DNA from 2 places in the Bradyrhizobium sp. GW821-FHT13H06 genome. Region 1 is predicted to be linked to the other one. Evidence: predicted binding sites of a transcription regulator. Region 1 holds the regulator's gene; the other holds the start of a gene.
The links. The regulator LexA, encoded in region 1, represses DNA repair genes until DNA is damaged. The targets are predictions, from matches to a motif close to TGTTCNNNNTGTGTTCNG.
Positions count from the first base shown of each region.

Region 2: the regulator LexA is predicted to act here: its motif matches at 1,974-1,991, upstream of AC1RQP_RS22585 (DUF3072 domain-containing protein).

Region 1 is NZ_JBXAPN010000001.1:200,494-205,255, reverse strand. Features, by position in the region: gene AC1RQP_RS01020 (HAD-IA family hydrolase) at 1-522, shown strand, start outside; gene AC1RQP_RS01015 (hypothetical protein) at 689-895, shown strand; gene AC1RQP_RS01010 (molybdopterin molybdotransferase MoeA) at 1,104-2,315, shown strand; gene lexA (transcriptional repressor LexA) at 2,492-3,193, shown strand; gene AC1RQP_RS01000 (hypothetical protein) at 3,679-4,113, shown strand; partial or broken gene AC1RQP_RS00995 (ComEC/Rec2 family competence protein) at 4,237-4,762, opposite strand, start outside.
Region 2 is NZ_JBXAPN010000005.1:219,237-223,998, reverse strand. Features, by position in the region: gene AC1RQP_RS22600 (Do family serine endopeptidase) at 1-720, shown strand, start outside; gene AC1RQP_RS22595 (hypothetical protein) at 990-1,352, shown strand; gene AC1RQP_RS22590 (DUF6496 domain-containing protein) at 1,365-1,658, opposite strand; gene AC1RQP_RS22585 (DUF3072 domain-containing protein) at 1,743-1,937, opposite strand; gene AC1RQP_RS22580 (hypothetical protein) at 2,053-2,271, shown strand; gene AC1RQP_RS22575 (hypothetical protein) at 2,388-2,630, opposite strand; gene AC1RQP_RS22570 (hypothetical protein) at 2,725-2,982, opposite strand; gene AC1RQP_RS22565 (hypothetical protein) at 3,123-3,344, shown strand; gene AC1RQP_RS22560 (HWE histidine kinase domain-containing protein) at 3,341-4,762, opposite strand, start outside.

The DNA of each region.
Region 1 (4,762 bases):
CATGCCGGCTGCCAGCCCGAGGCCATCGTCGCGCGCTATGTGCGTGATGAGGCCTACCGGCTGCACGAGATGGGCAAGATCAGCGACGAGGACTATTTCGCCTCGCTGCGCGCGTCACTCGGAATCGGCATCTCGGACGCGCAGTTCCTGGAAGGCTGGAACGCGATCTTCGCAGGCGAGATGCCCGACATCGCCGAGCTGTTGCCGCGCGCGGCGAAGCAGATGCCGCTCTATGCCTTCTCCAACACCAATCGGCCGCATGTGGACTATTTCTCGAAGGAATATGCCGGCGTGCTCGGCCACTTCCGCGAGCTGTATCTGTCGTCCAGCATCGGCCTGCGCAAACCGGACGCGGAGGCGTTCGACCACGTCGTCGCCGCGATCGGCGTGCCCGCCGGTCGCATCGTATTCTTCGATGACCTCGCCGAGAACATCGAGGGCGCGCGGGCGCGCGGCTTGAATGCCGTGCACGTGACGTCGCCAGGCGACGTCGGGAACGCGTTGAGGGCGCTTGGCATCTGAATGCCAGGCAGTCGCCGCGACAGGTCATGCCCGCGGTTCCCGGAGCCAAATTTGCAGGAGATGAGGAACCGAGCCGCTTTGTGCATTTTTGTACGGAGTTCCGGGAACGGAGTACCACCCTTCGGACTCATGAGTCCGTTGGGACTTCTACATCGGATTGATCGACGTGCTGGGCAAAACCTATCTCACCAAGCAAGCCTCTCTCCTGCTTGAATTCGCCAGAACCACCTCGGATTCTGACCTTTCCGCCAAGCTGATCAGCAAGGCGGCCGACCTGAAGTCCCTGGCCGATCCGCTGCCTGACAAGGATCCGAATCCCAGAGCTCCCGACGTCGCACCGGACGTCGGTCCGAGCGATCCGGCAGGACGTTGACCGATGTCGGCCGTGGCGCTCGTCATTCTCGTCCTCGCCATGGCCATCCTCGTGCCGGTCTGTCTCGCCTTCAGGATCATGCCGCGACGGACTTGAACTGCCGCCGCCGCGACGGAAATCGCGCCGGATAAATCATCCTGCGTGCTGCTTTGCCTCGCGCCTGCACTCGGCTAGAACTCTCGCCAACGATTTGCAGGAGTTTCCGCCCGTGGCCCTCATGCCCGTTTCTGACGCGCTTGCCGCGGTGCTGGCGGATGCAGAGCCGCTACCTGAAGAGATGGTTTCCCTCGATGAGGCCTATCATCGCGTGCTTGCGCGCGACGTCGCGGCGCGGCGCACGCAGCCACCGCAGGCCATGTCGGCGATGGATGGCTATGCCGTGCGCGCGGCTGACGCGGCAACGGTCGATTCCAGGCTGACGGTGGTCGGCGAGGTCGCGGCGGGTCGTCCGTTCGCGGGAAGGGTTGGCCCCGGCGAAGCCGTGCGGATCTTCACCGGCGGCGTCGTTCCCGACGGGGCCGATGCGGTCGTGATCCAGGAAGACACTGTCGCGGAAGGCAAGCTCGTCACGATCAAGGAAGCCGCGATTTCCGGGCGGCACATCCGTTCCGCCGGCGTCGACTTCCGCGAGGGAGACGTGCTGCTCCGCAAGGGAAGCCGTCTCACGGAGCGCGATCTCGCGCTGGCCGCCGGAATGAATCACCCGCATCTCGCCGTCTGCCGCCGTCCGAGGGTCGCGATTCTCGCCACCGGCGACGAGCTGGTGATGCCCGGCACCACGCCCGGTCACGGCCAGATCGTCTATTCCAATGGCTATGCCCTGCACGCGCTCGCCCGCAGCGCGGGCGCCGAGACCATCGACCTCGGCATTGCCGCCGATACGCTGGAGGCCACTTCCGCCGGCATCCGTCGCGCCCGGGAGAGCGGCGCCGACATCCTGATCACGACCGGCGGTGCCTCGGTCGGCGACCACGATCTGGTCCAGCAGGCGCTCAAGGACGAAGGCATCTCGATGGCGTTCTGGAAGATCGCGATTCGGCCCGGCAAGCCGATGATGCACGGACGGCTCGGCGCAATGCGCGTGATCGGCCTGCCCGGCAATCCCGTGTCGTCCTACGTGTGCGCCTTCCTGTTCATGGTGCCGTTGATTCGCGCCCTGTCGGGCCGTTCAATGATTCATCATCGCCGCGAGCGCGCCGTGCTGGGCCGCGATCTCGGTGCCAATGACCAACGCGAGGATTATCTGCGTGCGCGCCTGGAACAGCGTGACGACGGCACGCTCGTCGCCCTTCCCGTCAGCCATCAGGACTCCTCTCTGCTTGCGAATCTCGCTGCGGCGCAGGTACTTCTCGTGCGCGCACCGTTCGCGCCGAGGGCCGAGGCCGGCACGCCTTGCGAGGTGCTGCGCCTGCCGGTGTGAGCTGCACGGCCACACGCATGGCGCGAGCTTCGCTCTGTTCACCGTAAATTAAGCAGTTGCGGAACACATATCGAACATATAGTGTCCGTTCATGATTTGTTTCGAACGTGTAGCAGCTTATCGCTGACTTCCTCGTCTCGGAATTGAACGACATCAACCGGGGGACTTTGGTCGAGATGTTGACGCGCAAACAATACGAGCTTCTGCGATTCATCAGCGAACGTCTGAAGGAAAGCGGCGTGCCGCCGTCCTTCGACGAGATGAAGGATGCGCTCGACCTGCGCTCGAAGTCAGGCATCCATCGCCTGATCACTGCGCTTGAGGAGCGCGGCTTCATCCGCCGCCTGCCCAACCGCGCCCGCGCCATCGAGGTGATCAAGCTGCCCGAGTTGCAGGCCGCCGCCGGCAGTCGCCGCGGCTTCACGCCGAGCGTCATCGAGGGCAATCTCGGCAAGGTCCGCACGACCTCCAGCCCGCCTGTGGACGAGGGCGAGCGTCCCGTCGCGGTGCCCGTGATGGGCCGCATCGCGGCCGGCACGCCGATCGAGGCGCTGCAGACCCGCAGCCACACCATCAGCGTGCCGCCTGACATGCTCGGCTCGGGCGAGCACTACGCGCTCGAAGTGCGCGGCGATTCGATGGTCGAGGCCGGCATCCTCGACGGCGACATGGCGCTGATCCAGCGCAACGAGAGCGCCGATACCGGCGACATCGTGGTGGCGCTGATCGACGACGAGGAAGCCACGCTCAAGCGCTTCCGCCGCCGCGGGGCCTCTATCGCGCTCGAGCCCGCCAATGCCGCCTATGAAGTCCGCATTCTTCCGCCGAACCGCGTGAAGATTCAGGGCAAGCTGATCGGGCTTTACCGCAAGTACTGAGCGGTCGTTCGATATCTATTGGAGCGGATCACTGTCCGCTCCGGCTGGATGGTTTTTCCGGTTCTGCTCAGATTGTCCGGCCCCCTCTTTCGGCGCCATCCTCGACACGCCGCACGACGCAGCATCGCTTCGCGGGCCTGAGAGTTCGAGGACACGTGATGCGCCAGACTTTCCATGGACGATGTTGCGGCGCCGATCGCAGCATCAGCGACGTAAGCCGTTGCCATACAATCGCACCGCCATTCGGCAAGCGAGCTGGCAATGCTCTGGCTGGTCGGCGCCGCGAGGCGCCGACACGCGCCTTCCGAATACACAGGCGTCGGCTTTGTTCCTATCGAATCCGGGAAAGATAATGTGATCGCGGCTTGCGGCGTCCAGCCGCAGATTTGCCTACAACGAAGCAGAGCGTTGCGTGCTTCCACCCTGATAGAGGCCTGCGCCTCAAAAAGAGGTGCGGGTTGCTATCTTCGCATGAGGAGCACCCGATGTGTGACTACAGCCTGCATGCTGTCGCGACGCGCCCCGCCGAAGTCGGCGAGACGATCGTCACGACGACCTTCCGCGGCACCTCGACGCGCGGCTTCGCCTCCGAAGCCGATCTCTCCGTCGCGGTCTGCTTGCTGCCGGGAACGGAGCTCGCCTTCGCGGACAACGTCCGTTACGACAATCGCTGGATCTGGACGCGCACCGTGAACTCCCGCGTCGGCAAGTTCGGCAAGATCGACCCGCACATTCCCGATCGCCATCATGACGCGATCGAATTCCCCGACGGCAAATACGTGCTGGTGACACAGCTCGTCGAAGGCCAGCGCGCGACCGTGCTGCAACTGCCGGTGACCCAGCCGGTTGGCGAACGCGAGCACAAGCCGCAGATCGTCGCCGACACGCGGTCCACGATCACGCGCCTGCCGATCGGCTGACGTCGTCGCCCCCGGCCGATGGTCGTGGGCCAGGAATGAAATGCCATCGCCGGCCGAGGCCGGCGAGATGGTATGGTTTGCGTCCTGCTGCGAGATCCCGACCGACCTCTCCCGCATCGCTCCTCAATCGTCCGCCTGCAAGTCCGTCTCCGATGGCGTTGCGTCCCGGTTGCGGGGCACGGCCGTCTTCGGCGCAAGGCTGCCGTCGAAATCCCCCTCGCCGGCGCCGGCCGGCAGCCAGGGGCGGCTCGTGCCTCTCGCCCTCACCGCCCGAACCGAGAAGCCGTCACCGCTCTGCGTCAGAGCCAGCGCGCCCTGACTGGCGAGCCGCGGCCTGTCGACCACCATCGCCGCGCAATCGGGCGGCGTGGGCCGCGCCGTCACCACCAGCGCGGCGCGGCTGCAATCATCAGCCAGAGCGTCGATGCGCAACGCCAACGCGACAAGCCGTCCGTCCGCGAGCGGCGTCACGCAGCCGGACTCGTCACACGACACACCGTCGGCCAGCGAGGCGCTGCCGGCATCGCGCGGATCGGCATCGGCAGCCAACCACTCCCTCAGCAGGAAGCCATCCTTGCCGGCGCGGATCACATGCAGCCGCCCGTCCCGGCCCCGCACGGCGACGCTCGCGCCATCCCCGGCAATCAGG
Region 2 (4,762 bases), on a different contig from region 1:
TCGGGCGGCTCGGTCGGCATCGGCTTCGACATTCCGGCCTCGACCGCCAAGCTCGTCGTCGCGCAATTGAAGGACAAGGGTGTGGTCACCCGAGGCTGGCTCGGCGTGCAGGTGCAGCCCGTGACATCGGATATTGCCGACAGCCTCGGCCTCAAGGAGGCGCGCGGGGCGATCGTCGACAATCCGCAGGATGGCAGCCCGGCGGCGAAGGCCGGCATCGAGGCGGGGGACGTCATCACCGCCGTCAACGGCACCACGATCAAGGACTCCCGCGACCTCGCCCGCACCATCGCCACCTTGGCGCCGGGCACGTCCGTGAAGCTCGACGTCTTCCGCAAGGGCGACAGCAAAACGGTGACCCTGGCGCTCGGCGAGCTGCCGAACGAGCGGCAAGCCAAAGGAAATGGCAATGCCGACGAGGGCAGAGGGCAGCCGAATGCCGGCACGCCGCGCCTCGGCCTCAGCTTGGCGCCGGCAGGTGACGTCCAGGGTGCGGGCCAGAAGGGCGTCGTCGTCACCGAGGTCGATCCGCAAGGGCCGGCGGCACAGCGCGGCATTCAGACCGGCGACGTCATCCTCAATGTCGGCGGCAAGGCCGTTGCCAATGTCGGCGACGTCCGTTCGGAACTGGCGCAGGCCAAATCGTCGGGCAAGCGCAGCGTGCTGTTGCAGGTCAGAAGCGCGGAGGCGACGAGATTCGTCGCAGTTCCGCTCGCGTAGAGACGCGCGCATCGAGCGACGCAGATCAAAAAAGGCGGCCCTCGGGCCGCCTTTCCCGTTCAGCCTCGAAATTCCCGTTGGGTTGTTGATAACATTCTCGTTAACCACAGGAATGGTGACGCAGTTCGTCCGAAAAAGCCGTGTTCGCTCATCACAGTTCCAGCACCGCTGCGGCAAGGGAGTCGCAAAGGTGGGTTGCAGTCGTGGAACTTCGAGCCTGCCGCTGCTTTGTGGAACTTGCCGGCGGTTCGCATTTGATCGGTGCCGACATGGTTCGATTGAAGCTCTCGCGGAGGAGTACACTGCTCGTAGCGTCATTTGTGCTCTGGGGCGGAAACGCGCTCGGGCGTGACGACGGCCGCTACGCGAACTCCCCCCTGAAACCATGGTTCGACAGTCTGCGCAGCCAGCTCGGCCCGTGCTGCTCGGATGCGGATGGATTTGCCGTCGCCGATCCCGACTGGGAGTCGCACAACGGGCGTTACCGCGTGCGTCTGGATGGGCAGTGGATAGATGTGCCGGACGAAGCCGTCATCACCGAGCCAAACCGGGCCGGCCGCACCATGGTGTGGCCGGTGAAGACGGCGTTCGGGATTTCGATCCGCTGCTTCATGCCGGGCAGCATGATCTGAGAGAGGTCAGCGTCAGCGTTTGCTGGATTTGCGCTTCGACGACTTCTTTGACGACTTGCTTGACTTAGACGATTTTCTCGACGTCTTCTTGGCACTCTTCCGCTTCGATGCCTTCTTCGGGACCTTCTTGCCCTTCTTGCGCGCCTTCGACAGTCCGATCGCGATTGCCTGCTTGCGGCTCTTCACGCGGCCGCCGCGTCCCCCGCGCCCGCTCTTCGCGGTACCCTTTTTGTAGCGCCGCATCTCGCTTTCGACATCGCTGCCGGAGCTGCGTGAGTAGCGACGTTTCTTTGCCTTGCGTGCCATCCATGCTCTCCCTTGGCGAGGAGAACCGTTCGGCTCCGCCATGGTTCCGGCAGCGCGTACACAACGTGCAGGTGCGCGGCGCAGCTAGAAGGAGTTCGCCAGTTCGATCTCCGCCTCCAGCGCCTGGATGCGCCGTGCAGCCTCACCGAAGGACAGGTCCCGTGCAAATTGGGCGGGTTGATAGGCCTCATCGCTCAGCCGCTTCAGCCTGAGACCCTGCGCCCGCGTCATCTGCTCGCCGAGAAAAACCCTGGCGTCGTATTTACCTTGAACCTGCATCTGCGTTCTCCGTTCTGAAATCGTGACTTGACTATATGTTCTTATTTTGTTCTAACAAGCCATGGACAACAGAATTAATGAAATTCGACGTAAAATCAGAGTCTTGAGGCTCGAAATGGCCGACGTCGAGGCGTCGGTGCGCGATCTCGTCGAGCGCGGCTGCGACTGCACGGAAAGGGCCCTGGCGCAGATGGATCTGCGCCGGAGAATCAACCTCCTGATCGGCGAATGGAAGGCAGCTGGCGGCAGCGACGTTCTGCCTGACGTCCGCGACCGGGTGCGCCTTCGTCCCGCGAAGACGGGCAATCCCGTGCGCGCGAGCGGGCCCCGCTGATCAGGGAGCGCGGCGGAGGAGGAGCTGGACGCGCACCGGATTTGAAACTGCGCCCGAGTCCCAAGAGAAAGGGCCCCGCAACGGGCGGGGCCCTCGATGGATTTCCAGGGAGTGGCCTATTTGGTGTTGGTCATGCCGCCTTTGTTCGTCATGGTACCGCCCTGATCGGAGCCGGGGCCGGAGCCGCCTTGGCCGGAAGGATCAGCGCCCTTGGAAGACTTGGTGTTGGCGCCGGTGGTCTGCGACGATGACATCGAGGATCCATGCTTGGCCTTGTGTGACTTGGCCTGCACGGCGAACGGCGCGGCGGCAAGGCCGGTTGCCAACATTACGGCGAGAGCGAGCTTGGTCGTCTTCATGCGGGAAACTCCCTGAGTTAATTTGACGCAGGCAGCCAACCGCTCTTCGCCGCAGGAGTTCCCGACAAAGCATCTCCCGCGGGTCACGCGCGCTTCAAGATTGCTTGTCCTCCTCAATGATGAACACGACGCCGGTGAGCGTCGCACCGATCGCGAACGTCGTCACCAAGGTGAGAGTGAAGACCAGAATGGCCTGGCTTCCGCCGTTATTGAGCAGGTTGGCCACGGCTGGATTGGACAGGACGAGCATGAGGCTGAAGGTGAGGCCGAGGGCCGCGCCCATCATTGCATGCGTCATCAGCTTGATAAGTCCGCTGGCAGAGATCAGCTCAGACGACTTCTTCGTGCGCATGGGAGTGCATCCCGAATTGGCATGCAAACACCCGCGTGCTTGTCCGGTTCCATTCGGTTGAAATAATTGTCATCGCCCGCTTCATCCGACGTTCATGCCGGGCTTGCGAGGATGAGTGCCATCAAAACGGGAACATGGATATGGGTAAGGTCGTCTTTCTTTACCGCTCGCTGGCCTATCGCAACGCGGCTGCGGACATCCTGCGCAAGGCCCGCAGGCTCCCGCGCGGAGCAGAGCGAAGCGCGGCGCGCCGCTACGCCAGGGCCCTGCGCGATCTCGCCCGGACGGAAGCCTGGCTGGAAGGGCGGGTTCCGCGCGAACCGCGGATGGCCCAGCGCATGACGAGCGCAGTGTCCGGTTAACCGGATGCGCGCTGCAATTCTGCGGAGCCGCCGGTGTCGAACTTGCCGGGTCCGGCGGTGGCCGTCCTGCGCGTCAGCGGCACCTCCAGGCGGCACAACAGACCTTCGGCGCGCCAATCGAACTGCGCCTGTCCGCCAAGCTGGGACTCGACGCTCGCAAGCAGGCTTCGCGTTCCGAAGCCGCGAGATTTCGGTGCCATGACCAGCGGACCGCCGGATTCCTCCCAGCTCAGCGTGAGCAGCTCGTCCTCGACCTGCCAATCGATTGCAAGCCGCCCCGATCGAGTCGAGAGTGCGCCATACTTGGCCGAGTTGGTGAAGAGCTCGTGGAGCGCGAGCGCCAGCGTCTGGGCCGTCGCCGGCAGCAACTGAACTTCGGGACCGGCCAATCTGATCTGGTCGCCGAGCGAATAGGGCGCAAGCTCCTCGTCGATCAGCCTCGAGAGCTCGGCGCCCTCCCAGCTCGACAGCGACAGGATGGTGTGCACGCGCGCCAGTGCATTGATGCGTCCCTCGACGGCGTTGACATAGTCCTTGACCTCGTCCGCCCGGGTGAGGCGCACGATCGACTGCGCCAGCGCCAGCGCGTTCTTGGCGCGATGATCGACTTCCCGCGCCAGGAGATTCTGCCGTTCCTCGGCGCGCTTGCGCTCGGTAATATCGACGGTGACGCCGCTGACGCGCACCACGCGCCCGCTCTCGTCGACCGTCGCCGCCGCCGTGCCGACGCACCAGCGTACCTCGCCGTCGGGCCGCACGATGCGGAACTCAGTTTCATAGGCGCGCGTGCCCTTGTTGAATTCGGCGATCGCCTTGCGCAACTGATCGACGTCATCGGGATGCAACAGCGCCTGGACGTTGGCCGGATTGACCTCGAAGCTCTCGGGGCCGACGCCGAAGATGCGGTATTGCCCCTCGTCCCACATCCAATCGCCGCTGATCCAGTCCCAGTCCCAGGATCCCATCTTGCCGGCAGCGATCGCCATGCTGCGCCGCTGCTCGCTCTCGCGCAGCTTCGCGGTGGAGCTCTCCAGTTCCGCAGTGCGTGCGCGGACGCGGTCCTCGAGCTCGTGGTTCAGCCGTTCGAGCTCGCGCGTCTTGCGGTAGAGTTCGGCAAATACCTTGATCTTCGCGCGCAGCACCTCCGGCACGACCGGCACCGGCACGTAATCGACCGCGCCCATCTCATAGCCGCGCAACCGGTCGATGTCGCTGACCTGGATGGCCGAGATGAAGATCATGGCGGTCTTCTGGAAACGCGGATGCTCGCGGATCATCGCGGCGAGCTCGAAGCCGTCGAGCTCGGGCATGCAGACGTCGACCAGGATCACCGCGATCTCGGTCTTGAGCAGCACCTCCAGCGCCTCTCGCCCCGAGGAGGCGATCACGAGGTTCTCGCCGAGATCCTTCAGGATCAC